4 regions of the Actinomadura keratinilytica genome follow, and region 2 is predicted to be linked to each of the others. Evidence: riboswitches for the same ligand, from Rfam matches in the RefSeq annotation. Region 2 holds a riboswitch; each other region holds the start of a gene.
What was found. A riboswitch is a leader RNA that binds a small molecule or an ion and turns the genes downstream of it on or off. The one in region 2 is predicted to bind cobalamin.
Positions count from the first base shown of each region.

Region 1 (7,312 bases), on a different contig from region 2:
AGCACGTTGTCCTTGTGCACCAGGGTCAGCTTGCGCCGAGGCCGGGAGGCCGCCTGCTCGAAGGCGTACCGGACGACGCGCTCGACGCCGTAGGCGGTGTTGACGCTCTCCTGGGTGGCGATCTCCTGCGGGGTGCCCTTGCGCAGGACGCCGCCGACGCCGGCGTACGGGCCCTCGGTGCCCTCCCGGACGACGACCATGTCGACGTCCTCGGGCTTGACGCCCGACAGCGGCGTGCTCATGCCGGGGAACAGCTTCACCGGCCGCAGGTTGACGTAGTGGTCCAGCTCGAACCGGGCCCGCAGCAGCAGCCCGCGCTCCAGCACGCCGCTGGGCACGCTGGGGTCGCCGACCGCGCCCAGCAGGATCACGTCCTGGCCGCGCAGCTCCTCCAGGACCGCGTCGGGCAGCGTCTCGCCGGTGCGGTGCCAGCGGGCGGCGCCCAGGTCGTAGGAGGTCTGCTCGAACTTCAGGTCGTGCGCCGGAGCGACGGCCTCCAGAACCTTCAGACCCTCGGCGACGACCTCGGGGCCGATCCCGTCGCCGGGGATGACGGCCAGACGGATGCTGCGGGATGCCATGCGCGCACTCTACTGCAAACGTCTCAGTTCCTGAGCATCGGTCTCACCTTTTGGGATGAATGTCTCGTGTCGGCACCCGCCGGGGTGCGCCCCGCAGACGGGCGCCGCCCCTGCTCAGCGCGGTACCGGGGGGGGCGCCGCCCCGGTTCGGCGGAGAAAGGGGGCGGCGCCCCGGTGCAGGGCAGGTCGCGCCCGGGTCAGCCGCAGGCCGTGCCGTTGACGGCGTACGCCTGCGGTTGCGGCGTGTCGCTGCCGTTGGCGGTGAAGCCGATGTTCACCGTCTCACCGGCCTCCAGGTCGGCGTTCCAGGACGGACCCTTGACCGCGACCGTGGTGCCGCTCTGGCTGAACGTGGCGTTCCACCCGCTGGACACCGTGACGCCCTGCGGAACGTCGAACGTCAGCGTCCAGTCCCGGAACGTGCTGGAGCCGGTGTTGGTCACGTCCACGCTGCCCTGGAAGCCCCCGGACCAGCGGTTGACGACGGTGTAGGCGACCTGGCAGGCGCCCGAGTCGGTCGGCGGGTCCGTGGGGTCGCCGCCGTCCCCGGGCGTCGGCGGGATCAGGTACGGCTGCAGGATGCTCTGCTTGGCCTGGTTCACCGTCGTCCAGTCGTCGTTGAGGATGCCACCGGTGTCCCCGGAGTTGGGGTTCCACGACCAGTACGTGAAGCTCATCCCCGTGACCCCGGTGCCCGCGTAGGCGAGCAGCCTCTCCAGCCACACCTTGTCCTTGGGGTCGGCCAACGTGGTGCCGAACTCGCCCAGCAGCAGCGGGGCGGTGTTCTGCTTGTAGAGGTAGCCCCACTGCTGGTCCCAGATCGCCGGCAGGTTGTCGGGGAAGTCGGCGGCGTCGAACCAGGGCTGGCGGTAGACGGAGATGCCGTACTCGTGCGGCGAGTACACCAGCCGGTTGGGCACGTCCAGCCGCACCGGGTACTCCCCGGCCTTCGACAGGTTGCCGCCCCACCAGCCGCAGTGCTCGTCGGGGATGTCGTCCCAGGAGTTGGGGTTGCCGCCGCTGGGGCAGCTCACGCCCTCGACGAAGATCAGCCAGTCGGGGTTGACCGACAGGATGGCGTTGCCCGCGCGCTCGGCCGCCAGCCGCCAGTCGCGGGCCGGGTCGCCGCAGCCCCAGCACGCGCCGGTGCCGCCCGGATCGGTGCCGTCGGCGTGCGGCTCGTTGTGCAGGTCGGCGCCGATCACGGTGGGGTTGCCCGCGTAGCGGCGGGCCAGCGCCTTCCAGTCCTCGATCCACGTCGTCTCGGAGACGGCGGGGGTGTACCACAGCGCCGACTGGCCCGCGCTGGTCGGCCGGTGCCGGTCCAGGATCACCCGCATGCCCTTCTGCCCGGCGTAGGCGATCACCTTGTCGAGGATCTCCAGCGGGTGCAGGCCCGCCAGGTCGGGGTTGGAGACCGCGTCGACGCTGGTGGCCTGGGCGTCCGGCTTCAGCGCATCGTTGGAGTAGGGCACGCGCAGCGTGTTGTAGCCGAGCTCGGCCATCTGGTCGAGCATGGACCGGTAGCCGCGCGACCACAGGCCGTGGAAGGTCTTGTTGTCGGTCTCCATGCCGAACCAGTTGATGCCGGTCAGCCGGACCGTCTGGCCGGTGGCGTCGACGATCCGGTTGCCGCTGGTGCTGAGGTATCCGGTGCCGGTGCCTGCAGGGGCCGCGGCGGCGCCCGGCGGGCGGACCAGCACGGCCGTCAGCGCGGCGGCCACGAGGCTCAGGCAGACGGCCAGCGCGGCCATCGCCCGCGCCACCGGCGGTCGTACAGCTGCGGGACGGGTCATGGCTCGGGCGCCTCCAGGTCGGGGGAACGGGTCGGAAAGCAGATGCGGTCGCGGTTCGTGGGAGCGAACGCGGAGGGCGAATCGCCGGAGATTGTGGGAACGCGCCGTCCGCAGGGTCAACGAACCGCGGACCGGGCGGCGGATTTTCACGCCGTCCGCCCGTACGGCGCCCGTTCCACCTCGTGAAGCGCCGCCGCGTCCGCCGCGGCGCCCTTTCACGGGGCGGGCGCGGCCCGCACCGCCCGCTTGAGTGACAGAGCCCGTACTTGACGCTGGACCACCGCAAAGGGGACGCTCTTGTCGACAAGTGCACATCGAGGCGACGGTGCGCAGGAACCTGGTGCGAATCCAGGACGGTCCCGCCACTGTGACCAGGGAGCCTCCCCCACTCGACGACCACGGCCGGAAGCCCGGCTGGAAGGTCGGCGGGAGGCGCTGATCTGGGAGTCAGGACACTGACCCGTCGTCCTCCCGCAACCGGGGCGAGTGAACCCCGTGAGGAGACCTTGAGATGGCCCAGACCGCCGTTTCGTCGACGCCTGCCGGCGAGCGTCCGGCCCCCGTCCGCATCCCCCTCCGCCAGGTCCTGCCGTGGGCGGTGTTCGCCGCGGTGCTCGGCCTGGTGCTGATCTACTTCGTCGGCGCCGAGCAGGGCGCCACCTCCCTCATCGGCGGCAACTGGGTGCACGAGTTCACCCACGACGGCCGCCACCTGCTCGGCTTCCCCTGCCACTGACCGGCGGGCCGGTGCGCAGATGATGAGATCACTGCTGGTCCGCGGCATGCTCGCCGGGCTGGCTGCGGCAGCGCTCGCGCTGCTCGTCGCCTGGCTGTACGGGGAGCCGCAGGTGGAGCACGCCATCGCCGTCGAGGAGGCCCACGCCGCCCACGAGGGCCACGGGGGCCACGAGGAGGAGGTCGTTAGCCGCACGGTGCAGAAGACGGCCGGGCTGATCACCGCGCTCGGCGTGTACGGCGTCGCGCTCGGCGGGCTGTTCGCGATCGCGTTCGCGGTCGCCTACGGCCGCATCGGCGCGTTCGGCGCCCGCGCCACCGCCGCACTGGTCGCGCTGGGCGGGTTCGTGGCCGTCGAGCTGGTGCCGTTCCTGAAGTACCCGCCGACGCCCCCGGCCGTCGGCAACCCGGACACGATCGGCGGCCGTACCGCGCTGTACTTCGGCATGGTGGCGCTGGGCGTGCTGTCGGTCGTCGCCGCCGCCATCGTGTTCCGCCGCCTGCTGCCCAGGCTGGGGGCCTGGAACGCCGCGATCGCCACCGCGGCCGGGTTCGCGGTCGTGCTGGCGCTGGTGTACCGGCTGACGCCGACGCCGGACGCGGTCGCCGACGGGTTCCCGGCCACGGTGCTGTGGGACTTCCGGATCGCGTCGCTGGGCGTCCAGGTCGCCCTGTGGGCGACGCTGGGCCTGGTGTTCGGCGTGCTCGCCGAGCGTGCGGTTCGGCGGCCGTCACCGGCCGCCGCGGCGGCCTGATCGGCGCGCCCTCCTGCGCCGTGCCGGCCGCTCAGGCGCGGCGCAGGAGGGCGCAGTCGCCGCACATCTCGCCGCCCGGCGGCACCCGGTAGTACAGGCAGCAGCTGCGGCGGACGAACCCGTCCGGGGTGAACGAGCCGGTGCCCGCCAGCGGCGCATGCCCGAACAGCTCCCGCACGAGCGTGCCGACCGGCTCGGCCAGTTCGGGCCTGAGCGTGCCGGCGCGCAGCGTTCCGGCGAGGGCGGCGGACGCGTTGCCCCACAGCAGGCCGTCCGCGAGCCGGACGATCCGCAGCAGGGTGGCGCGCAGCGGCCGCAGCTGCCCTTCCACGACCGTGCGGTGCACGAGCCGGGCGGTGGCGGCGGGGTCGCCGGCGGCGCGCCAGCCGCCGGGGTCGGCGAGCCAGAGCGCGATCGGCGCGCCGGGGGCCCAGCGCCAGTGCAGCCCGGACAGGTCGGGTACGACGCCGTGCGCCGCGGCCGCCACCACGGGCGACCACAGCCGCGACGCCAGCCCCTGGAAGAGGATGGACGCCGCCACCCGGCGCTCCGAGGTGCCCAGCCGCCGCGCGTAGGCGTCGGTCAGCCCGCCGAGCCGCGCCGGGTCGGGTTCGGGCAGGGGCCGCCAGGTGGGGTCGGCCTCCTCGGCGGGGTCGGTGGCGATCTGGAAGTAGGGGCCCAGCCGGGCCGCGTCCGCCAGCGCCCGGCGGACCTCGTCCGCTCCCGCCCGGTCAGGTGCCGCCATGTCGGCGATCATGCCAGGCCGCCGCCCGTCCGGCGGGAGCGGACCAGCGGGTCAGCGGGCGGAGCGGCCGCCGTTGTCGCGGCGGTCCAGGGCCGTCTGCAGCGCGCGGGCCGCCTCCTCGGCGGCGTCGTCGGCAGGCGTGGGCGTGGTACCGGAGTTGCTCATGATCGCTGTTCCTCGTGGTGGTTCGTCGGAAGAGTGAACGACGGGCTTACGGCCGGCACCCTGCTCCGCGGCGGGTCGCCGGCCTGCCGTATCAGGCCCCGCCGCGGCGGCGAAGGATGCGTACCACCAAGCGCATGACCCTGCCCACGTTACCGGCTCGATTCCCGGAATGTCCCGATCCGTGGCCGAACTTTCCGAATGCTGAGACAGTCGGCGAAGAATCCGCAGGTGGGGGCCGTCCCGGGGAGGCCCGGGGCGAACAGCAAGGCGGGCGGGGCGCGCCGAGCGCACCCCGCCCGCCTCTGCGGAGGTCAGCCGTCGAGATCAGCCGTCGAGGTCAGCCGTCGAGGTCAGCCGTCAAGGTCGACGCGGCGGCCCATCTCGGCGCCGATCTCGTCCCGGATCACGTCGATGAGCTGGGTCGGGATGGCCGAGTCGACGGTCAGCGCGATCAGCGCGGTGCCGCCCTTGGCGTCCCGGCCGACCTGCATGCCGGCGATGTTGACGCCCTGGTCGCCGAGCAGCCGGCCGACCACGCCGACGATGCCGGGCCGGTCGCTGTAGGAGAAGAACGCCATGTGGTCGGTCGGCGACAGCTCCATGTCGTAGCCGTTGATCTCCACGATGCGCTCGTGGTGCTTGGGGCCGGTGAGCGTGCCGGAGACCGAGACCACCGTGCCGTCGCCCATGGTGCCGCGCACCTGGACCACGTTGCGCCAGTCGGGGCTGTCCTCGGTGGTGGTGAGGGTGATCTCGACGCCGCGGTCGCGGGCCAGCAGCGGGGCGTTGACGAACGTCACCGACTCCTCGACCACGTCGGCGAACACGCCCTTGAGCGCGGCCAGCTCCAGCACCTTGACGTCGTGCCCGGCGATCTCGCCGCGCACCACGACCTCCAGCCGCACCGGCACGCCGCCGGCCAGGGCGGTGAAGATGCGGCCGAGCTTCTCGGCCAGCGGCAGGCCGGGCTTGACGTCCTCGGCGACGGCGCCGCCCTGCACGTTGACCGCGTCGGGCACGAACTCGCCGGACAGCGCCAGCCGCACCGAGCGGGCCACCTGGGTGCCGGCCTTCTCCTGCGCCTCGTGGGTGCTGGCGCCCAGGTGCGGGGTGACCACCACGTTGTCGTGGTGGAACAGCGGGCTGTCGGTGCACGGCTCGGTGCTGAACACGTCCAGGCCCGCCCCGGCGACGCGGCCCTCCTTGAGCGCCAGGTCGAGGGCGGCCTCGTCGACGATGCCGCCGCGCGCGGCGTTGATGATGCGCACGCTGGGCTTGACCATGCGCAGCTCGCGGTCGCCGACCAGGCCGAGGGTCTCGGGGGTCTTGGGCAGGTGGACGGTGATGAAGTCGCTCTCGCGCAGCAGCTCCTCCAGCCCGACCATGCGGACGCCGAGCTGCGCGGCGCGGGCCGCCTGCACGTAGGGGTCGTAGGCGATGATGTTCATGTCGAAGGCGGCCAGCCGCTGGGCGACCAGCACCCCGATGCGGCCGAGGCCGAGCACGCCGACGGTCTTGCCCTGCAGCTCCACGCCGGTGTACTTGGAGCGCTTCCACTCGCCCTGCTTGAGCGCGGCGTGGCCCTGCGGAACGTTCCGGGCGGTGGCCAGCAGCAGCGCGATCGCGTGCTCGGCGGCGGTGACGATGTTGGAGGTCGGGGCGTTGACGACCATCACCCCGGCCTTGGTGGCGGCCTCGACGTCGACGTTGTCGAGCCCCACCCCGGCGCGGGCCACCACGCGCAGCTTGTCCGCGTGCTGGAACACCTCGGCGGTCACCTTGGTGGCGCTGCGCACGATCAGCGCGTCGACGTCGGCCACGGCCGGAAGCAGGGCGGCCCGGTCGGACCCGTCCACGTACCGGACGTCGAAGTCGGCCTCCAGCTCGGCGATTCCGGCCGGGGAGAGTTCTTCTGCGACGAGGACGACAGGCTTGCTCAAGGAAGATCCTTCGGAAGATGTCGGGCAGATGAAATCGCGAGTCACCCCGTCGTGCCCCCGCACCTACCGAGTTTAGACCCCCGGCCCGCGCGCTCCGACGGCGGTGGAGGCACATCCGTATACGCCCGGAATAGACCCTTACGTCACCTCCGGAAGTCGGCGCGAACGCCCGCCCGCGCCGCGGCCCGCACGCCTATACTGCCCGGTGCCCCCGGTTGCCCCCGTACCCGTCCACCGCACGCCCGCCCCGCCCGGTACGCCCTCCCCCGCGCACCCGGCGGCCGGACGTCATGCCGCGTTGGGCTCGGGCAGCGCGGTCAGGATCCGCGCGACGCGTTCGGTGTCGGCGACCCGCAGGTACGGCACGTCGACGAACACCCGCATCGGTCCCGGCGGCAGGCCCAGCTCCTCGGCCACCTCCAACTGGACCTCCCGCAGCGGGACGTAGGACAGGTAGCCCCGGTAGACGTTCTGCGCCCGGAACATCGCCGTCATCATCAGCGTGTAGGCGCGGATGCGGAACGACAGCGCCACCAGGCACGGCGCGGCGTCCCGCGGCTCGCACGGCACGGCCAGGGAGATCCACGCGCTGGTG
Region 1 covers NZ_BAABDO010000092.1:9,220-16,531, forward strand. Annotated here, with positions in the region: gene ABD879_RS24095 (3-isopropylmalate dehydrogenase) at 1-581, opposite strand, end outside; gene ABD879_RS24100 (cellulase family glycosylhydrolase) at 779-2,377, opposite strand; cobalamin riboswitch at 2,666-2,855, shown strand; gene ABD879_RS24105 (CbtB domain-containing protein) at 2,889-3,113, shown strand; gene ABD879_RS24110 (CbtA family protein) at 3,133-3,867, shown strand; gene ABD879_RS24115 ((2Fe-2S)-binding protein) at 3,899-4,612, opposite strand; gene serA (phosphoglycerate dehydrogenase) at 5,128-6,717, opposite strand; gene ABD879_RS24125 (thymidylate synthase family protein) at 7,006-7,312, opposite strand, start outside.
Region 1: another riboswitch for cobalamin. It lies ahead of ABD879_RS24105 (CbtB domain-containing protein); the one in region 2 lies ahead of cobN (cobaltochelatase subunit CobN).

Region 2 (7,312 bases):
TCATGCACCGCGTCCTGACCGCCCCGCCCGCCGTGGACGCACTGGACCCGGCCCTGCGCCCCCTGGTGAGCCGCGCCCTGGCCAAGGACCCGGCCGACCGCCCCGACACCGCCGCCCTCCTGCGGGTACTGACCGGCCACCCGCCCCTCGCCGCCGCCCCGGCCGCTCCCCCGCCCGCACCGCCTCCCGTCCCGCAGGTCGAGGCACCGCCGACCCGACACACCCCCTCCCCCGCCGAAGCACCGCCCGCCACGCCACCCCCCGCACCGCCCCCGCCCAGCGAAGAGCGGCCTCCGCCGGAAGGCGAGGCCAAGACGCCGCCACCGCCGCACAGCCCCTCACCCGCCGAAGCGCCACTCGCCCGCGCCGCCTCCACGCCGCCGCCCCGGCACAGCCCCTCAGACGCCGAAGCGACCTCCCCGCCCACCTGGCCGCCACCCGCGGCCCCGGCGACCGCCCCCTCCGAGGCACCGACGCAGGCGGCCGCCGAGCACGGGCGCGGTACGGAGGCGCGGCGGCGCGACTGGCTGGTGCGGGCGGGGGCGTTCGCGGTGATCGCCGCCGTGCTGGGCGCCCAGCAGCTGCTGCCCGACGACGGCACGTCCGAGGCGCGCGCCGACGACCCGCCCGAATCGGCGGCGGTGCTGCTGAAGGACGACTTCGACGACCCCCGCAGCGGCTGGCCGAACGGCTCCGGCGAGTGCGGCGGCTACCGCGACGACGGCTACGTGCTGGGCATCGCCCCGCGCGCCGGGGACGCGCAGACATGCACGGCGTCCACACAGATGCCGTCGCCGCAGCACGCCATCGTCGACGTCAAGGTCAGGCTGGCGGCGGGCCCGAGCGGCACCGCCTGGGGCGCGGGCGTGCACCTGCTGGCCGCCGAGGGCGGCGACGACCGGTACGACGTGGTGCTGCGGCCGGACGGCACGGCCGGGCTGAGCAAGGTCGTCGGCGGCACGAGGACGGAGCTGGCCTCCGGCGGGGTCGCCGACTTCGAGCCGGACGACCACAACCGGATGCAGGCCGAGCTGGACCTGCGCGGCGGCGCCCCGCGCATCGCACTGTGGGTCAACGGCGACAGGGTCTTCGACTACACCGACACCCGCGACCCGCTGCGGCAGGGCGCCACCGGGCTCGTGCTGTACGACGCCGGGACGAGCGAGCGGGTCACGGCGGCCTTCGACGACTTCACCCTGTGCCGGGCCGAGGACGCCTGACCCGCCCCGTCTAGTCCTCCTCCCCGGCCTCCAGGTCGCCTTCCGTCTCCAGGTACGTGCGGCGGAGCCGGTCCAGGGTCCCGGGGGCGGGGGCGGCCCACAGCCCGCGGTCGGCGGCCTCCAGCAGGCGTTCGGTGATGCCGCGCAGCGCCCACGGGTTGGACTGCTCCATGAACGCGCGGGTCTCGGCGTCGAAGACGTACTCCTCGGCCAGGGTCTCGTACATCCAGTCGTCCACCACCCCGGCGGTCGCGTCGTAGCCGAACAGGTAGTCGACGGTCGCGGCGAGCTCGAACGCGCCCTTGTAGCCGTGCCGCCGCATCGCGGCGATCCAGCGGGGGTTGACCACGCGGGCGCGGAAGACGCGGCGGGTCTCCTCCGCCAGGGTGCGGGTGCGCACCTGGTCGGGCAGGGCCGAGTCGCCCACGTACGCGGCGGGCGCGCGGCCGGTCAGGGAGCGCACCATGGCGACCATGCCGCCGTGGTACTGGAAGTAGTCGTCGGAGTCGACGATGTCGTGCTCGCGGGTGTCCTGGTTCTTGGCGGCGACGGCGATGCGGCGGAACGCGGCCTCCATGTCGGCGCGGGCCTCGCGGCCGTCCAGCCCCCGGCCGTAGGCGTAGCCGCCCCACACCGCGTACACCTCGGCCAGGTCGGAGTCGTCGCGCCAGTTGCGGGCGTCGATGAGCGGCAGCAGGCCCGCGCCGTACGCGCCGGGCTTGGAGCCGAAGATGCGGGTGGTGGCGCGGCGCCAGTCGCCGTGCACGGCCCGGTCCGCCAGGGCGTGCCGCCGCACGAAGTTGCGGTCGGCGGGCTCGTCCAGCTCCGCGACGGCGCCGATGGCGTCGTCCAGCAGCGCGATGACGTGCGGGAACGCGTCGCGGAAGAACCCGGAGACGCGCAGCGTGACGTCGATGCGGGGGCGGCCCAGCTCCGCCAGCGGGACGATCTCGAAGCCGGTGACGCGGCGGGACGCCTCGTCCCACACCGGGCGGCAGCCGATGAGCGCCAGCACCTCGGCGATGTCGTCGCCCTGGGTGCGCATGGCGCTGGTGCCCCACACGGTCAGGCCCACGCTCGCCGGGTAGTCGCCGGTGTCGTCCAGGTGCCGCCGGATCAGCGAGTCGGCCAGCGCGGCGCCGACCTCCCAGGAGTTGCGGGACGGGATCGCCTTGGGGTCGACGGAGTAGAAGTTGCGGCCGGTCGGCAGCACGTTGACCAGCCCGCGGGTGGGCGACCCGGACGGCCCGGCGGGCACGTACCCGCCGGACAGGGCGTGCAGCACCGCGCCGATCTCGTCCCGGGTGGCCGACAGCCGCGGCACCACCTCGGCCGCGGCGAACTCCAGCAGCCCGATGACGGGTCCGATCTCGCGGTCGAGGGCGGCGCGGCACACGGCGGGGGCCTGGGCTGCGTCCCAGCCGCGTTCCTCCATGCCCTCGACCAGGCGGCGGGCGAGGGACTCCAGGACGTCGACGGCGTCGGAGGCGGTGCGCGCGTGCGTGCCGGCGATGTCGGCGTCCACCACCGCGCCGGGCTCGGCGAGCAGCGCCTTCTCGTCCAGGCCGTGCGCGGCGGCGAGCGCGGCGCGCAGGCCCGGCATGGCGCCGGCGACGCCGCCCCACACCTGGGCGGCGCGCAGCACGGCCAGCACCAGGTTGACGCGGGCCGCGCCGAGCGGCTCCTGCCCCAGGACGTGCAGGCCGTCGCGGATCTGCACGTCCTTGACCTCGCACAGGTAGCCGTCGATGTGCAGGATGAAGTCGTCGAACTCGGCCTCGCCGGGCATCTCCTCCCGGCCCAGGTCGCGGTGCAGCTGCGCGGCCTGCACCAGCGTCCAGATCTGGGCGCGCACCGCGGGGAGTTTGGCCGGGTCCAGGTCGGCGACGGTGGCGTACTCGTCCAGCAGCTGCTCCAGCTTGGCCAGGTCGCCGTAGGTCTCGGCGCGCGCCATGGGCGGCACGAGGTGGTCGACGACGGTGGCGTGCCCGCGCCGTTTGGCCTGCGTGCCCTCGCCCGGGTCGTTGACGATGAACGGGTACACCAGCGGCAGGTCGCCCAGCACGCCGTCGGGTGCGCACTCGGCGGACAGGCCGAGCCCCTTGCCGGGCAGCCATTCCAGCGTGCCGTGCTTGCCGAGGTGCACGATCGCGTCGGCGCCGAACTCCTCGTCCAGCCAGCGGTAGGCGGCCAGGTAGTGGTGGGACGGCGGCAGGTCCGGGTCGTGGTAGATCGCCACGGGGTTCTCGCCGAAGCCCCGCGGCGGCTGGATCATCAGCACGGCGTTGCCGAACCGCAGCGACGCCAGGACGATGTCGTCGCCGTCCACGTACAGGTCGCCGGGCGGTTCGCCCCAGTGCTCGCGGACGCGTTCGCGCAGCGGCTCGGGCAGCGCCTCGAACCAGCGGCGGTAGGCGGCGAGGGGCACCCGCGCGGGAGCGGCGCGCAGCTGCTCTTCGGTGAGCCACTCCACGTCGTGGCCGCCCGCCTCGATCAGCGCGTGGATGAGCGGGTCGCCGCTGTCGGGGTCGCGCCACAGCGTGTCGTCGCCGCCCAGCCGGTAGCCGGCGGCGGCCATGGCGCGCAGCAGCCGCACGGCCGAGGTGGGCGTGTCCAGGCCGACGGCGTTGCCGATCCGCGAGTGCTTGGTGGGGTACGACGACAGCACGATCGCGACGCGTTTGCGGTCGTTCGGCACGTGCCGCAGCCGCGCGTGCCGCACGGCGATCCCGGCGACGCGGGCGGCCCGCTCCTCGTCGGCCACGTACACGGGGACGCCGTCGGGGCCCTCCTCCTTGAAGGAGAACGGCACGGAGACCAGGCGCCCGTCGAACTCGGGGATGGCGACCTGCATGGCCGCGTCCATCGGCGACAGCGCCCCGTCCGACTCCTGCCAGGCGGCGCGGGGCGCGGTCAGGCACAGGCCCTGCACGACGGGCACGTCCAGGGCCGCCAGCGCGCCGGCGTCCCAGGAGTCCTCGTCGCCGCCCGCGACGGCCTGCGCGGCGACCGTCCCGCCCGCCGCCAGCACGGTCGCGACCAGCGCGTCGGCCTTGCCGAGCAGGTCCAGCAGGCCCGGGTCGGCGCCGCGCAGCGACCCGCAGAACACCGGCAGCGCGTTGCCGCCCTTCTCCTCGATCTTCCGGCACAGCACATCGACGAACGCGGTGTTTCCCGACAGTTCGTGCGCGCGGTAGAAGACGACGCCGACCGTGGGGCGGTCCGGGTCGTGCGCGTACGAGCCGTGCACCCCGTACGACGGCATCGCGGCGGGCGGTGCGAAGCCCTCGCCCGTCAGCAGCACGGTGTCCGACAGGAACCGGGCCAGTTCCCGCAGGTTGGCGACGCCGCCCTCGCGCAGGTAGGCCAGCGCCTCGGCCGCCACCCCGGCCGGGACGGTGGACAGGCCCATCAGCTCGGCGTCCGGGTCGGCCTCGCCGCCGAGGAACACCGCGGGCGGGCCGCCGCGGCGCCGCAGCCGCTCGACGCCCTCCGGCCAGGTCTTGCGTCCGCCCAGCAGCCGCACGACGACGACGTCGGCGTCCTCGGCGAGCCGTTCGGCCTCCTCGGGGGCGAGCCGCACCGGATTGGCCGTCACGTAGCCGGCGTCGGCCGCGCGGGCGGCGAGCAGCTCGGTGTCGGCGGTGGACAGCAGCAGGACACGCATCGGCAGGGCCTCCTCCGGGGTCCGCGCCCCGGCTCGGTGACGAGGTCGCGACGGCGCGGAGTCTCCTGGCTCCCGGATCGGCGTCGCGGCCTCCGGCCTTCCAGCGCGTGCGCCGTGGCCGTGTGCGGAGGCGGACTCCCCGGTCACAGTTGCGGGACAGCCCCGGATTCGCACCGGGTTCCTCCCCTGCCGTCGGCCGTCATCGTAGCCGTGGCTGAACCGGCGCCCCGCAGCCGCCGTACCTAGGGGCGGGCAGCGCGGACCGGTCTCCCCCGTGAGCCGGCGTGCGCGACAGTGGTGGGCTGGCTGCGTATGGGAGGACCTTCTCGTGTCTGTCTTCACGCCGTCCCCTCGGGGAACGGCGCCGCCGGACGGCGACCCGACGACGCAAGACGCCCCGTCCCGCCCGCGGAGAGCGCTCGCCGCGCTGCGCCGGCGCCGGGTCTGGCCGCGGACGCTGACCGTCCTGGCGTTCCTGCTGGTGGCCTTCGCCCTGCTCACGCCGAACCGGCTCGACAGGCTCACCCCGGGCGCGTTCGCCCGCGTGCCGATCGAGGGGGTCCTCGGCGTGGTCGTCGTGCTGGTCCTGCGCGGGCGGGCCCGGCGGATCGCGGCGGGGGCCGGCGGCGCCGTCCTCGGCATGCTGCTCGTCGTGAAGATCGTCGACATGGGCTTCTACCAGGTGCTGGTGCGGCCGTGGGACCCGGTGCTGGACTGGGCGTTCGTCGGCGCGGGCCTGGAGTTCTTCACCGGCGAGTACGGCGGGGTCGGCGGCGTCGCGGCGCCGGCCGGGGCGGTGGGGCTGGCCGTCGTCGTGATCGTGGTCGTGGCGCTGGCGGCGGTGCGGCTGGCGGGCGTCGCGGCCCGGCACGACAGCGGGGCGGCCCGCGCCGTCGCGGTGCTGTGGGCGGTGTGGACGGTGGGCACCGTGTTCAGCGTGCACCTGGTCCCCGGGGTGCCGGTGGCGTCGTCCTCCACCACCCGGCTCGCCTACAAGCGCGTGCTGGCGGTGCGCAAGGGCCTGCACGACAAGGAGGTGTTCGCCCGGCAGGCCGCCGTGGACGCCTTCGGCGCCACGCCGGGCGACCGGCTGCTGACCGGCCTGCGCGGCAAGGACGTGCTGGTCGCGTTCATCGAGAGCTACGGACGCGACGCCGTCGAGGACCCGGAGTTCTCCGCCCAGGTGGGGGCGGTGCTCGACGCCGGCGGCGAACGCCTGCGCAAGGCCGGGATCGGGGCCCGCAGCGCCTGGCTCACCTCCTCCACGGTCGGCGGGGGAAGCTGGCTGGCCCACGCCACGCTGCTGTCCGGCCTGTGGATCGACAACCAGCAGCGGTACCGCAACCTGGTCGCCGGCGACCGGCTGACGCTCAACCGGGCCTTCCACCGGGCGGGCTGGCGGACGGTCGGCCTCATGCCCGCCATCATCCGGGCCTGGCCGGAGGGCCGGTTCTTCGGCTACGACCAGGTCTACGACAACCGGACCCTGGGGTACCGGGGGCCGCGCTGGGCGTACGCCACCATGCCGGACCAGTACGTCCTGTCGTTCTTCCAGCGCAAGGAGCGCGAGGCCCGCGGCACACCGGTCATGGCCGAGACCGCGCTGGTGTCCAGCCACGCCCCCTGGGCGGCCGTCCCCCGCCTCGTCGACTGGCGGCAGGTCGGCGACGGCTCGGTCTTCAACGCCCAGGGCGGTGCGGGCCTGGACGCCGACTGGCCGCCCAGCGACCGCATCCGCGCCGAGTACCGCAAGTCCATCGAGTACAGCCTGAACACCATGGTCTCCTACGCGGAGACCTACGGCGACGACGACCTCGTGCTGGTCTTCCTCGGCGACCACCAGCCCGCCCCGCTGATCACCGGCGAGGGCGCGAGCCGGGACGTCCCGATCACCATCGTCGCCCGCGACCCGAAGGTGCTGGACCAGATCTCCGCCTGGGGCTGGCAGGACGGCCTCAAACCCGCCCCGCAGTCCCCCGTCTGGAGGATGAGCGACTTCCGCGACCGCTTCCTCACCGCCTTCGGCTCCCAGCCGACCGCCCCCTCATCCCCCGCCCCCCGCTGATCATCGACGGCGGCGCACGGCTCAAACCACCGCTACGAGCGTCGCAAGCCCGGCATCATGCCGTGAAAAACCGGATCAGCGAGCATGGGGATCACCTGGGGATCCATCACCATCGCAGCCCCGGGCGACGCGGCCGCACGCACCATGGCGTACAGAACGTCGATGAACGGGTGACGCAGCAGGGAGATCACAAGCCGGTCCGCTCGGCGGTCGTCTCCCGCGTCCAGCGCCGCGCGCCGCGCCATGACCATGGCCTCGGTACGGGGCACGGCGTGCTGCCTCCCTAACACCAGATCTCCCCGGTTGAGCCCGAAAACTTCGATCGTGGCCTTACCACGCTCGTCGCGATGCTTGTATCGG
Region 2 covers NZ_BAABDO010000081.1:22,935-30,246, forward strand. Annotated here, with positions in the region: gene ABD879_RS22640 (serine/threonine-protein kinase) at 1-1,220, shown strand, start outside; gene cobN (cobaltochelatase subunit CobN) at 1,231-4,887, opposite strand; cobalamin riboswitch at 4,947-5,070, opposite strand; gene ABD879_RS22650 (alkaline phosphatase family protein) at 5,216-6,952, shown strand; gene ABD879_RS22655 (HNH endonuclease family protein) at 6,985-7,312, opposite strand, start outside.

Region 3 (7,312 bases), on a different contig from region 2:
GACGTCCCCGGGTGGACCTCACCGTTCTCAACTCCACCTCCGATGTCAACGGCGCCCAGGCGCCCGACCCGGCCGGAACCCCGCAGGACGCCTTCCGCAAGGCGCTGTCGGGCGCGGGCTACACCTGGGACTCCGTGACACCGGCGAGCCTGCCGTCGCAGGCGAAGGTGACCAAGGGCCGGCTTCTGCCGGACGGTCCCGCCTACAAGGCCGTCATCGTGCAGGACCAGGAGGCGCTGCCCCCTGACACCGCCGAGAGACTGGTGCACCTGGCCCGGGCCGGCCTTCCCGTCGTGGTGCAGGGTGCGGTCCCCAGCCGTGCGTCCGGATACACCGGCGGCGCAGACGCAGACCGACGCGTCGACCGGGCGATCGGCACACTGCGCAAGCTCGCGAACGTGCGCTTCGTGAAAGACGCCGCGTCCATCCCCGCCGCCCTCGCCCGGCTGGGCGTGCGCGCCGACCTGTCCGGGCAGGGCGTGGCCGACATCGTGCCGGTCCACCGGCGCACCGCCACCGGCGACGCCTGGTTCCTGTTCAACAACTCCACCCGCCCCTTCACCGGCGAGCTGACCTTCCGGACCACCGGTGCACCGACCCTGCTGGACCTGTGGACCGGCCAGGCCACCCGCCTCGGCCTCTACCGCCGCACCGGCCAGCAGGTCACCGTGCGGGTCCGCATCCCGGCAGACGACACCGCGGCACTGCTGTTCGGCCCGGCCGGGAACACGGCCGCCGCGGCGACCGACACGAACGCCGACGAGGTCGTCCGGTCGGACGGACGGCTCATCGTGCGCGACCAGAAGGGCGGCCCCAAGTGGGTGGCACTGCCCGACGGCACCCGCCGCACCGTGGCCCTGCCCGCCGCACCCGCACCTGTGACGGCGGCGGTGACATGGAAGATCAGCGCGACCACGACCTCACCGGCCGGCGAACGCTCGGTCGCCCTGACCTCCACCCTGAAGCCCTGGACGGACATCCCCCAGCTCAAAGGCACTTCGGGTACGGCCGTGTACGCCACCTCCGTCCAGATTCCCGCCTCCTACCTGACCGGGAGAAGCGGTGTGCGCCTGTCTCTGGGCGATTTCGCGGGCGCCGTCCGGGCCTGGATCAACGGCACGGAGATCCCCGTCTCCCAGGTGCCGAACGCCGAACCCGTCGACGTCACCGCGGCCCTGCGTCCGGGCGCCAACCAAGTGAAGATCGAACTGTCGACCACACTGAACAACGCCCTGCGCACCCAGGCCCTCACCGGGGACCCCGACTACAAGGCATGGTCCGCCAGGCCCGAACTCGGCTACGGGCTCCTGGGCCCGGTGGTCTTCAAGCCCTACGTCGAGGCCACCGTCTCCCGCTGACCCGCATGATGCAGATGAGCGCCTCCCGCCGGGCTCTCACCCGTCCTGTGACCGGAACGGCCGCGAACGGAAGGCGCTCATCTGCATCCGTACGACATCTCGCTTTCCTTGAGGGAAGACCGCAGGCTTTGAGATGCAGGCGCCGCTCGAAACGTTTGCATCCGAGCGCGCAGTGACGCCGCTGTGGCCTTCGACGTACTCAGGGTTCGCATCTGACGAGTTCGAGGCAGATGTTTCGACACCGCCGGAGTCGGTGCAGTGCCGGCCATCGTCGTCCCGGTCGCCGAGTGCCGTGCCCGCAGGCCGTCGCACATCCGGCGGACGGCGCGATGAGACGAACTCCCATAGGGGTGTCCGGTGGTGGATCCGCAGCAGTGCGGTGATCACGGCCCGGTAGTGCGCGCTCGGCATGGCGGGTGGCGCTACCGCGTCGTCACTCGAGCCGGTTGACGCCTCTGCGGTGTCAGCGGGGTGGTCGCATCGAAGACGGGCGCGGCCGCCCCGCCCCGATCGCACATGGCGGCAGCGTCAAGGAACCGCACAGGCGGCGAACGCCCCAACCGCCAAGATCCGCCGAACAGGACACCTAGAGCAGGTTTCGACGGGAGGTGAGCGCGTCGTGGCGTCGCCGCCGCGATCTCGATCCTGGGCGACTAAATCCGGCACCGGCAGCGGCGGGGCGGCCGCAGCGGTCGTCCACCCGCCTGCGACTCGGTCGGCTGCAAGGCCCGCCATGCCGCAGAGTGCGGCGTCAACCGCCTCAAGCACCACCGTCCCGCGGCCCCCGCCACGACACGCTCTTCGTCCACGACCAGGCCAATCTCCCGAGATCACCGCAGCCGACGAATGGCTCCACCTACTCCGGAACACGACGTAGGCGGCGATGACACGCTGGAGAAATCGGCGGCGGCACGCGGAGGCTCGGCGTGCCGTGACGCGAGGCCGTGATCCGCCATCGCGGCGCGCAGGACCGGCATGATGACCGCGCCGAGCGCGGACAGCGCGCGGCTGAAGCTCAACTGCGTCCCACGCTCGCAGGCGGTGCGTTCGACCCTGGTTCAGGGGAATGCCACCAGACCGACCGCGCCGTCCACCGCCTGCGGTGGTGCTGTTTCACAATGGCTGCGGAGTCACTGCCTGACCAGATCCTGTGACGTCGGTCGAGGGTTCGCGGTGGGGCCGGAGCGCTCTGCGGCCTGCGCTCGATAGCGCCCCGGTGTAATGCCGAACTCCCTCTCGAAGGCGTGGGAGAGCGCGTACGGGCTGCCGTAGCCGACCCGGCCGGCGATGGTGGCCAGGGTTTCCTTGGTGTCGCGGAGCATGGTGGCGGCGAGGACCAAACGCCACCAGGTCAGGTAGGCCATCGGAGGGCGGCCGACCAGTGCGGTGAACCGGCGTGCCAGGGTGGCGCGGGAGACGCCCGCCTCCGCGGCCAGGCTTTCGACGCTCCACGGCGCGGCCGGTTTCGTGTGCATCGCCCGCAGGGCCGCGGCGGTCACCGGGTCGTCCAGCGCGGTGGGCCATGCTCCGCCGGTGGCCTCGGCCATCCAGGCCCGGATCATGTAGATGAGGAGGAGGTCGAGCAGGTTCGGGAGGGCCACGCAGGAGCCGGGGCGCACCTCGTCCAGCTCACCGGCGAGCAGGTCGATCGCGGCACGGAGTTCGGGGTGGCTGCCGACCCGGTTCGGAATGTGGACGACCTCGGGCAACTCCGTCATCAGCGGGTGCATGCGGCTGCAGTCGAGCCGGTACTTGCCGCAGAGCATCTCCACTTCCTCGCGACCAGGTCGGCCTCGCGCCCCCGTCTCCGTAAGCCACTGCTCGAACGGCTCCGCCTTCCCCCCCGCGACCGACGCGTCGACGGGGGAATCGGCGATCACATGGCCGGCGCCGTGAGGCAGCAGCACCGCGTCGCCCACGCCGAGGGACATCCGGGCGCCGCCATCGGTCAGCAGCCAGCAGCCGCCTTTCACCACGACGTGGAAGCCCGCGCCGTCGTAGGGGGCCAGCCGCACGCACCAGCTTCCGCTCGTACGCACTCGGCGAAACCGGGGGTGCCCAAGACGCACGGCGGAGATGGCGTCACTCACCACGTCCATGCACCAAGATTATGCCCACGCATCATGTATGAGACGCCTTCTTATTCACTCGAGCCAAGTGCGCATTGAGCGGATCGTTCGGGGTTTTTAGGGTCGGGCGCATGACGAACGTGAATGTGAGCGTGCAGAGCATGTCGCTGGGGGACGTCGAGGTCATCCGGGTCGTCGAGTGGCACGTACCGTTCATGCCCACCTCCGCCATGTTCCCCGCCGTCGCCGCCGAGGTGTGGAAGGACAACGAGGACTGGCTGGCACCGGACCACTGGGAGCCGGACACCGACAGGGTGGTGGCCGCCCTGCAGAGTTGGGTGCTGCGCAGCAGTGGGCGGACCGTGCTGGTGGACACCGGAGCGGGTGCCGGGCGCGAGCGCCCCGGCATGGGGCCGTTCCACCGGGCCCAGAGCGATCTTCCCGGTCTGCTGGCGAAGGCCGGTGTCCGCCCGCAGGATGTGGACGTCGTCGTCAACACCCACCTCCACGTCGACCACGTCGGCTGGAACACCGTCGACGCCGACGGGCGGTGGGTACCGACGTTCCCCAACGCCCGGTACCTCATCCCGGCCGCCGACGACTTCCATTTCGGTCCGGACAACGCGTACGGCAACGGTGCGCGGGAGGTCGATCGCCTGATCTACGAGGACAGCATCGCGCCCATCCACCAGGCCGGGCAGGCCGTGCTGTGGGACGGCTTCCACCGCATCGACGAGCACCTCACCTTGGAGTCCGCGCCCGGCCACACTCCCGGCTCGTCGGTGCTGCGGCTCGTATCCGGGAGCGACCGGGCGGTCTTCGTCGGAGATCTGCTGCACAGCCCGGTGCAGATCCTCCACCCCTGCTGCAACAGCAACGCCTGCATGGATCCGGAACAGGCTGTGAACAGCCGTCGGCTGATCCTGGGGAGGGCGGCGGATGAACGGGAGCTGCTCGTCCCCGCGCACTTCGGCGGTGCGGGCGCCCTGGAAGTCCGCCGGAACAGCGCCGCTTTCGCCCTCGGCCCCTGGGCGGCGGCCGCACCGAAGGAGACGGCGCCACTCTCCGAGTGACCCTTCACCCTGGCGTCGTCGCTGCGGTTCCGCCAGGGCAGGACTGCGCCGATGACGGTGAGCCGTTGCCGGTGGAGCGCGTCCGGTGGATTTCGCAGCAGCGCGGTCGCCGGGCTGCTCCTGCCCGGTGGTGACGGGCCGAGCCTGGCGCCAGGGGTGGCGGCGTCGCGCCTCGCTGCCGGTCGGTGCAGCCTTCGACCACTGTAACGCGGTGTCTGCACCGGAGGCGGGCACGCGGCCGCCAAGTTGCACCGCACACAACCCAGGAGCGACGCCGGTGCGGCCGCCTCCGGCACTCGTGGCGCAGCCGCACCGACGTGGTTGCGGTCGGAAGACGGGCGGCCGCGCGGTGGCCGTGTGTCGCTACACTCGCTTGCGCGGATGGTTCATCCGGCCCCGGGCGGGGCCGGATGTCGTAAGAGGGAACCCGGTGAGAGTCCGGGACTGCCCCGCAGCGGTGAGCGGGAACGACCGCCGTCATCACGCACTGGGCCGTACGGCCTGGGAAGCGACGGCCAGTAGGACGCTCCTACACCGGTAGGAGCGACGCCCGCGAGTCCGAAGACCTGCCTCCGCCCGTGCGCCGACCGGCGTGCGGTGGTCTGCGGCCTCGCGGGAGGGCCTGCGGCCGGTACGCGCGTCGTACCCTGCGCTGCTCCCTTTCGCGCGGCCGCCTGTGGCTAGCGAGGGAAGCCGCCATGAACACCACCATCCTCGGATACCCCCGCATCGGGGCGCGCCGCGAGCTGAAGTTCGCCACCGAGGACTACTGGGCCGGGCGCATCGACGCCGCCGCGTTGGAGAAGGCGGGCGCCGACCTGCGCGCCGCCGTCTGGACCGAGCTGCGCGACGCGGGCCTGGACGCGATCCCGTCGAACACCTTCTCCTTCTACGACCAGCTGCTGGACACCAGCGTCCTGGTCGACGCCGTTCCGAACCGCTACCGCCACCTGACCGGCCTCGACCGGTACTTCGCCATGGCGCGGGGCGTCCAGGACGTCCCGCCGCTGGAGATGACCAAGTGGTTCGACACCAATTACCACTACATCGTCCCCGAACTCTCCCCGGGAACCAGGTTCCGGCTGGCGGACGGAGCGGCGGCCAAACCGCTGCTCGAGTACCGGGAGGCCAAGGCCCTCGGCATCGAGACGCGTCCGGTGCTGGTCGGGCCGCTCACCTATCTGCTGCTGGCCAAGCCCGCGGCGGACGCGCCCGCGGGGTTCCGCCCGCTCGAGCTGCTCGACGGGCTGGTCGAGGTGTACGCCGAGCTGCTGGAACGGCTGGCCGGGGCGGGCACCGCATGGGTGCAGCTGGACGAACCCGCGCTGGCGGCCGACCGGACCGAAGCGGAGATCGCCGCGCTCGCCCGCGCCTACGCGCGGCTCGGCGCGCTGCCCAGCAGGCCGCGCCTGCTGGTCGCCACCTACTTCGGCAGGGTCGGCGCGGAGGCGCTGCGCGTGCTGGCCGACAGCCGGGTCGAGGCCGTCGGGCTGGACTTCGTCACCGGACCGGACAACCTCGAGGTGCTCGCCTCGATCGGCGGCCTGCCGCGCAGGACCGTCGTGGCGGGCGTGGTCGACGGCCGCAACGTCTGGCGGGTCGACTCCCGCCGCGCGAAGGCCACGTGCGCCGCGCTGCTGGGGCTGGCCGGCCAGGTGGCGGTGAGCACCTCGTGCTCGCTGCTGCACGTGCCGATCGACCTGGACGCCGAGACCTCGCTCGACCCGGCCGTGCGGGAACGGCTGGCGTTCGCCCGCCAGAAGGTCGCCGAGGTCGTCGCGCTCGGCAAAGCGCTGCGCGAGGACGCCCCGGCCACCGCCGAGATCCCGGCGCCTCCCGCCGGGATCGACCACCGCGTCCGCGCCCGCCTGGACATGCTCGGCGACGCGCGCCGCGGCGACCGCGCCGCCCGGTTCGCCGCCCAGCGGGCCGCGTTGCGCCTGCCCGACCTGGCCACGACGACGATCGGCTCGTTCCCCCAGACTCCGCAGATCCGCAAGGTCCGCGCCGACCACCGGGCCGGTCGCATCTCCGCGGACGCCTACATCCAGGCGATGAAGGACGAGATCGCCCGCGTCATCAGGCTGCAGGAGGAGATCGGGCTCGACGTGCTCGTGCACGGTGAGCCCGAACGCAACGACATGGTCCAGTACTTCGCCGAGCAACTGGACGGATTCGCCACGACCGAGCACGGGTGGGTGCAGTCCTACGGTTCCCGCTGCGTGCGGCCGCCGATCCTGCACAGCGACGTCGCACGCCCCCGGCCGATGACCGTCGAGTGGACCACCTACGCCCAGGGCCTGACGAACAAGCCCGTCAAGGGCATGCTCACCGGCCCGGTCACCATGCTGGCCTGGTCGTTCGTCCGCGACGACCAGCCCCTGGCCGACACCGCCCGCCAGGTCGCCCTCGCCCTGCGCGACGAGATCGGCGACCTGGAGTCGGCGGGGATCCGCATCATCCAGGTCGACGAGCCCGCGCTGCGCGAACTGCTGCCGCTGCGCCGCGCCGAGCACGCGGCCTACCTGCAGTGGGCCGTCGGCGCGTTCCGGCTGGCCACCTCGGGAGTGGCCGACACCACCCAGATCCACACCCACATGTGCTACTCGGAGTTCGGCGAGATCATCGACGCGATCGGCGCCCTCGACGCCGACGTCACCAGCGTCGAGGCGGCCCGCTCGCGCATGGAGCTGGTCGCCGACCTGCGCGCCGCCGGATACCGGAACGGCATCGGCCCCGGCGTCTACGACATCCACTCCCCCCGGATCCCCTCGGTGCAGGAGATGGAGGACAACCTGCGGCGTGCGCTGCA
Region 3 covers NZ_BAABDO010000001.1:140,374-147,685, reverse strand. Annotated here, with positions in the region: gene ABD879_RS00605 (glycosyl hydrolase) at 1-1,358, shown strand, start outside; gene ABD879_RS00600 (AraC family transcriptional regulator) at 2,489-3,457, opposite strand; gene ABD879_RS00595 (MBL fold metallo-hydrolase) at 3,559-4,500, shown strand; cobalamin riboswitch at 4,865-5,088, shown strand; gene metE (5-methyltetrahydropteroyltriglutamate--homocysteine S-methyltransferase) at 5,199-7,312, shown strand, end outside.
Region 3: another riboswitch for cobalamin. It lies ahead of metE (5-methyltetrahydropteroyltriglutamate--homocysteine S-methyltransferase); the one in region 2 lies ahead of cobN (cobaltochelatase subunit CobN).

Region 4 (7,312 bases), on a different contig from region 2:
CGGCTGCGTGACAGTTCGCGCAGCAGCCCCATCAGCGCCACCCGGGACGGGACGTCCAGGAACGCGGTGGGTTCGTCCAGCAGGATCGCCGACGGTTCCTGCGCCAGCGCGCGGGCGGTCAGCACGCGTTGCCGCTCGCCGTCCGACAGCTCCGTCACCTGCCGGTCGGCCAGGTGGGACGCGTTCACCGCCGCCAGCGCCCAGTCGACGACGGCGCGGTCGGCGGCGGTCAGCCGGCCGGTCAGCCCGGTGTGCGGGTGGCGGCCCAGGCCGGCCAGCTCGCGGGCGGTCAGCAGCGGCGGCAGGTCGCGTTCGGTGAGCACGACCGCCAGCCGCCGGGCCAGGTCGGCCGGCCCGATGGCGGTCAGGTCGGCGCCATCGAGCAGGACCCGGCCGTCCAGCGCGGGCTGGAGCCCGGCCAGGGTGCGCAGCAGGGTGGACTTGCCGGTGCCGTTCGGCCCGGCCAGCACGGTCAGCTCTCCGGGGGACGCGGCGACGTCGAGGCCGGTGAGGACCCGGCGGGGCGGCCGTCCACGGCGGCCGGGATAACCGGCGGTCAGGGCACGCAGTTCCAGTGTCATCTCCCACCCGTCCTCTCACACCGCCGGGCCGAGCCGGGCCGCGCGGCTGCGCAGCAGGACGGCGATCACCACGGGGGTGCCGACCAGCGTGGTCACCGCGTTGAGGGGCAGCACGGCGCCGCCGCCGGGCAGCTGGGTGGCCACGCAGCACAGCAGCGCCGCCGCCGCGCCCAGCAGCAAGGCCCCGGGCATGAGCACCCGGTGGTCAGAGGTGCCCAGCAGCAGCCGGGCGAGGTGCGGTACGGCCAGGCCGAGGAAGGCGATGGGACCGCAGTAGGCGGTGACCGCACCGGCCAGCACCGACGCCGACAGCAGCGTGCCCGTGCGGACGCGCCGCACCTTCACCCCCATGGTGCGGGCGTAGTTCTCCCCCAGCAGCAGCGCGTTGAGGGGTTTGATCCCGGCGAGCGCGGCGGCCAGCGCACCGCCGCACACCGGCGCGAACAGCGCCAGGTCCGCCCAGGACACCCCGGTGAAGCCGCCCAGCCCCCAGGAGATGAACTGCTGGGCGCGGCGCGGGTCGGTGCAGGCCAGCAGCAGGGAGATGAGCGACGTCGCGGCCGCGCCGACCATCACCCCGATGACCAAGAGCGTGACCACCGACCGGACCCGCCGCGACAGCAGCAGCACCATGACCAGCACCGCGGCCGCCCCCGCCGACGCGGCCGCGACCACGCCGATCCGGCCGAGCCCGGCGACGCCCGCGGTGAACGCGCCGGCCGCACCGCCGGTCCCGGCGACCACCAGCGCCACTCCCAGGCTCGCGCCCGAGCTGACCCCGAGTATGTAGGGCTCGGCCAGCGGGTTGCGGAACAGCGTCTGCATCTGCACGCCCGCCACGGCCAGGGCGGCCCCGGCGAGGGTCGCGGTCAGCGCCCGCGGCAGCCGCACCGTCCAGATGACGGTCTCGGCGCCCGGGTCGGCGCCCGGAGTCTTCAGCAGGGCGGGCACGGCCTGGGTGAGGGGGATGGTGGTGGAGCCGATCGCCACGGCCAGCACCAGCGCCGTCCCCGCCGCCACCGCCGAAGCCGCAAGGACCAGTCCTCGGCGGTGGCGTGCGACCATCGCCGGGACCGCGGACACGGCCAGGGACGTCATGAGGCCAGCCGCCGGTAGAAGGTGAAAGTGTGGCCCGGGGCCAGATCGGGGTGCAGGATGGCCACCAGGTCGGCCAGAATCAGGTCCGGACGGGCCACCCCGCGTTCATAGAAGTCGTTGCCTCCGCCGGGCCCGAGCGCCTTGTTGCTCGACCACACCGCCCCGGTCTTGAAGGCGGTGAACTCGGCGTAACGGGGGTCGTCCTCGCGCACGTCGGCCAGGGTCTTCCACTCGGTGACGTTGGCCAGCCACACCTTGGCGTCCCTGCCCTTGGCCAGCACCGCTTCCAGATCCAGCGTCGTGCTGCCGGTTCCCTTGGTGGAGGCCCAGGGGTAGGTGCCGCCCGCGTCCTTGATGAGCCCGGCGACATAGCTGCCGCCATTGGGTACCGCCCATTCGCCGTGCAACATCTGACCGGGCAGGACGGTCACCGTGGGCGCGGCCTCGACCTTGGCCGCCAGAGCCGTGTAAGCCTGCTCGACCCTGCCGAAGACCTCGTTCGCCTTGGCCTCGGTACCGGTCAGGGCGGCCATGAGCCTGATCCACTCGGCGCGGCCGAGCGGGGTGGACTCCAGCCACTCGGCGTTGGCCACCACCTTCACCCCGGCCTTGCGCAGGGCGGGGTAGTCCCTGTCCTCGATGCCCCCGGTCATCAGCACGTCCGGACGCGCGCCGATCACCTTCTCCACGTCGATCTGACCGGCGCGCGCGTACTCGGCGACCGCGCCGCTTCGCACCCGCTCCAGCACCTGCGGGGAGCTGATCGGCGCGCTCTGCGCCACCCCGGTCAGGACGTCCAGCACGCCCAGTTCGGTGACGAACGGCAGGTGCGTGGTGGACGCCGAGTACAGCGTGTCGATCGGTGTCTCCACCGTGATCGCCCCGGCCAGATCGCCTTCCGCCTTGGGCGCCGGGGTGCCGCACCGCACCAGCACGTACTTCTCCGGCCTGGCCCCGGGTGCGGGCTGTTCGACGGTGACGACCTGGTAGTTCTTGGCGTAGGTCAGGGTGAAGTTGGCGGCGTGCCGGACGGTCTGCTTGACCGGGAAGTAGTCCTTGGACGCGTCGAAGTCCTTGACACAGCCGCGATCCGCGGCCGTGGACGGCGAACCGCCACCGCCTCCGCATGCCGTGAGCGCGAACAGGGCGGCCAGGACAAGACCGCCGAACCGATGCGAGGCACGAAGCATCGCTGTCTCTCCCTGCGACGGGCCGCGACCGCCGTTCCGCGACGGCGTCCGCGGCGCGGAAGGGGCGGATCGCAGGGAGGGGCCGCCGCGCGGCCGCGGAACCGCCGCGCGCGGGCAGGGAATTCGGGCATGCCCGGTCCACCGTCCTCTCTCCGGGGAGATCCGCCCCGGGTTCCTTCGAGGAAGCGACGACGTGAGTCTCCTGGCTCTCGGGTCAACGCTCGTCCCGGCCTTCCCACCCGCCGGAGCGGGCAGTGGCGTCGTTCGGGATCCGCTCGCCGATCACAGTGGCGGGACCGCGCCGGATTCGCACCGGCTTCCTCGTTCCGCCGTCGCCTACAGCGCACAATGATGGCACATGCGACACCTGCCACCTACTTGCACCAAGGTCCCGCTTCGACCGTCCTGCACGAAGAGCAGGCGTCACGCAGACGAGCGGCGGGCCACGCCTCGTCTGTGCCGCCAGGGTGGCCGACGGCGTCTGCTCACGCGATGAGCTGAGCGGCATGATGTCGGCGACAACGCCGACCCGGTCCCACCAATGATCGACCACCGGTCCCGGCGTGCCACCAGCACGCTGATCAAGTGCATCGAGGTGCCCGGCGAGCCCGGCCTGTTCGGCCGGACGGCCCCATCGCTCGCCACGTCCGAACTCCTGCGCGATCACTGCGCCCGACGGCAGATCACCTTCCGGATGGACCAACGCCCGCTGCCACGCTTGACGCCGAAGCAGCGACGTCGGCCGCACCCGGCCTACTCCATCGCCCACCGGACGGCGGCGAGGGCGGGCGTTCTCAGCGGGACGCGAAGACCACCTGATCGCCCCCGCCGGCATCGGGCAGTTGCCCGGCCGGGGCCGGCGACCATGAGCCCAGAACACCGGGCAGCCCGGGGACCGAATCGATCACCTGACGGGCGACGGTGTCGGTGCACCGCAGGAACGCCAGGTGACGAACGGCGTGCGCGGCGACCTGCTCGATGCGCGGCCTGCGCGGGGACGGGCTGGCCGGCCCCTCGCTTCGGGGACCGGATCCAGGTGTTTGTGTGGGTACGTTAGTTATTGCGCACAGATTCCCTGGGACGGTTGCCGTCCATCCCGCCCCGGCAATGACCTCTGGAGGCGGGGAATGCCGACGTGCGGATCGCGAGCAGTCGGCGGGGCTTGGTTTGCCTTCCGATTACAGGAGTCCGAGCGGCTTCAGTCGGTCGCGGAGTGATGTGGCGTCGGTGAAGAGGAGGGCTCCCATGCCGAGGGCCTCGGCCGCCGCCACGTTGACCGGGTTGTCGTCGACGAACAGTGTCTCGTGCGGCGCCACACCGAACCGCTGCAGGGCGAGCCGGAAGATCTCCGGGTCGGGCTTGCACACCTTCACCTCCCCGGACACCACGACGTCCCGGAACAGCTCCAGCACCGGGTACTCGCGCACGGCGATCGGGTAGGTCTCGGCCGACCAGTTGGTGATGGCGAACATCGGCGTGCCCGCGCCGTGGATCTCGGCGACGAGTTCAGGCACGCCCGGGATGGGTCCGCCCAGCATCTCCGGCCACCGCCGCCAGTACGCCTCGATCAGCTCGCGCTGGTCCGGGTGGCGGGCGGCGGCCACCTCGACGGCCTCGGCGAACGAACGGCCGCGGTCCTGCTCGGCGTTCCACGAGTCGGAGCAGACCTCGGTGAGGAAGCGCTCCCGTTCCGCGTCGTCGGGAATCAGCTTGCGGTACAGGTGCAGCGGATCCCAGTCGATGATCACGCCGCCGATGTCGAAGATGACCGAGGTCACGGGGCCGGGCGCGGGCATGGCTGCCGTCACTTCCTCTCGCGTTCGAAACGTCGGGCGCAGGCCGGAGATCACACCAGGATGACCGCGACCCCCGCGGCCTCGATCTTCTCCAGTTCGCCGGGCGGCGCGCTGGAGTCGGTGACGATCGCGTCCAGATCGGTGACCGGGCAGACATGTCCGAGCCCGGTCCGGGTGAACTTGGAACCGTCGCACACGGCGATCTTGCGCTGTGCGGCGGCGAGCGCCGCCTGTTTGATCGGGACCTCTGCCAGGTCGTGGGCCGTCAGCCCGTGCCGGGCCGACAGCCCGCACACCGCGAGTACGGCGGTGTCGACGCGCAGCGCGCGCAGCGAGGTCTCGGTGAAGTGTCCGACCAGCGAGAGCGTGCCCGGCAGCATCTGGCCGCCGGGGACCAGCAGCCGCACATCGGGCGCGGCGCTCAGCGCGTTCACCGAGTGCAGGTCGAGCGGGATCGCGGTGATCCGCCGGCGCGCCAGAGCGCGGGCGACCTGCAGGACCGTGGTGCCGCTGTCGAGGATCACCGACTCCCCGTCGGCGATCAGCTCGTCGACCTTGGCGGCGATGCGCCGCTTGCTGTCGGCGGCCTCGTGTTCGCGGACCGCGAACGGCGGGGCCTCGCCGCGCAGCAGCAGGCTCACCGCGCCGCCCCGGACCCGGCGCAGCACGCCCTGTTCGGCGAGCTGGTCGAGGTCGCGGCGGATGGTCATCTCCGAGCAGCCGGTCTGCGCGGCCAGCTCGGCGACGGTGACCCGCTCGGCCGTTCGCAACCTTTCGATGATCTCTCGGTGCCGATTCGAACCTTCCACATGTTGCATCTCACGTGATAGATGTTTGAAAGTCAAGGTTCTGCTCGCGAGGGACCGTGGAGGGGCGACGTGGACTGGATCGTCTTCGACTACGCGGGTGTGATCAGCCACGCCCCGCCCGACCAGGCCGGGGTCCGGCTGGCCGAGGCCGCAGGCGTCGAACCCGGCGTGTTCTGGCCCGCCTACTGGAAGAACCGCGCCGCCTACGACCTGGGCGCGGTGGACGCCGCCGGATACTGGCGCGACGTGTACCGGCAGCTGGGGCGGCCGTTCCGGGAGGAGGACGTCGACCGGCTGGTCGCCCTGGACCTCGGTGCGTGGTTCGAGATCAACGACGCCACCCTCGAGATCGTCGAGGCCCTCAACGCGCGGGGCATGCGGCTGGCCCTGCTGTCCAACGCGGTCGTGGAGATGGCCCGGCTCATCGACGGGCAGAGCTGGGCGAGGCTCTTCCGGCACCGGCTGTTCAGCTCCGACCTGCACCTGGCCAAGCCCGGCGCGCAGATCTACCGCCGGGCGTGCGAGATCCTCGACACCCGGCCCGAGGACGTGCTGTTCATCGACGACCGGCAGGAGAACGTGGACGCCGCCGCGTCCGTCGGCATGACGGCGCTGCTGTTCACCGACGCGGCCCGCCTCTGGGCGGACCTGGCGTTCGCGCTGCCCTCCGGGATGCCGGCCCGCCCGTCCGGGCAGGTCCGATGAGGGCGGCGGGCCCCGCGCGCGTCAGGGAGCACGCGGCCACGAGCTTCAACCGCGTGGCCATGGGGGGCATGTGCGTTTCGTTCGTGGTGATCGGCGCGCTCCAGGCGATGTACGGGCCGGCGGTCCCCGCGATGCGCGAGCGTTTCGGCCTGTCCTCCGGGGAGGTCGGGCTCGCGCTGTCGGTGCACTTCGTCGGTGCTCTGCTGGGCGTGCTGTGCACACCGCGGCTGCGCCGTGTCGGCAACCGGCTGTTCCTCGTCTCGGCGCTCACCACGATCGCCGTCGGGTGCCTGGGGTTCGCCGCGGCCCCGGTCTGGCCTCTTGCGCTGGCGGCGGCCTTCGTGGCGGGGATCGGTTTCGGCTGGATCGATGTCGGCGTCAACGAGCTGTTCATCGAGTTCTACGGGGCCGACAGCACGGGCGTGCTCAACCTGCTGCACGGCAACTTCGGCGTCGGCGCGGTCCTCGGGCCGCTGCTGGTGGGTGCGCTGCCCGGCCGGAACTACATGTGGGCGTTCGTGGTCTGCGCGGTGCTGTCGCTGGCGGTGCTCGCCAGCGTCGGGAGCGTGAGCGGCGGTCCCCGGACGGCCCCGACCGGTGATGTGCGGTGGGCGGCGGTGGGCAGGATGACGGCCCTCTTCATGATCTTCTTCGTGCTGCACGTCGGGGTGGAGTCCGGGATCGGCGGCTGGGAGACCTCGCACCTGGTGAGCCTCGGCTGGGCGACCGGATCGGCGGCGATGGCGACGTCCACGTTCTGGCTGGCCATGACCGCCGTGCGGTTCGCCATCAGCCCTGTCGCGCGCCATTTCACCGCCCAGAGCATCCTGATGGCGAGCATCGCGGTGATGACGGCCGGTCTGGTCCTGGCGCACTGGGGGCCGGCGGCCCCGGTCGGATACTTCCTGGCCGGGCTGGGGGTCGGTCCGCTGTTCCCGACCGGCCTGGTCTGGCTGACCGAGAAGCTGCCGGGCATCCCCGGTATCACCTCCTATGTGATCGCGCTGTCCATGCTCGGCGGGGTGCTCCCCAGCGTCGTCGGAGGATCGGTCGAGCGTTGGGGTCCCGATGTGATCCCGACCGTCCTCGCGGTGATGAGCTTCGGGGCGCTGCTGGTGGCGCTGGCGGTCAGG
Region 4 covers NZ_BAABDO010000024.1:12,581-19,892, reverse strand. Annotated here, with positions in the region: gene ABD879_RS10965 (ATP-binding cassette domain-containing protein) at 1-581, opposite strand, end outside; gene ABD879_RS10960 (FecCD family ABC transporter permease) at 597-1,679, opposite strand; gene ABD879_RS10955 (ABC transporter substrate-binding protein) at 1,676-2,869, opposite strand; cobalamin riboswitch at 3,046-3,246, opposite strand; gene ABD879_RS10950 (HAD family hydrolase) at 4,048-4,665, opposite strand; gene ABD879_RS10945 (DeoR/GlpR family DNA-binding transcription regulator) at 4,716-5,483, opposite strand; gene ABD879_RS10940 (HAD family hydrolase) at 5,544-6,179, shown strand; gene ABD879_RS10935 (MFS transporter) at 6,248-7,312, shown strand, end outside.
Region 4: another riboswitch for cobalamin. It lies ahead of ABD879_RS10955 (ABC transporter substrate-binding protein); the one in region 2 lies ahead of cobN (cobaltochelatase subunit CobN).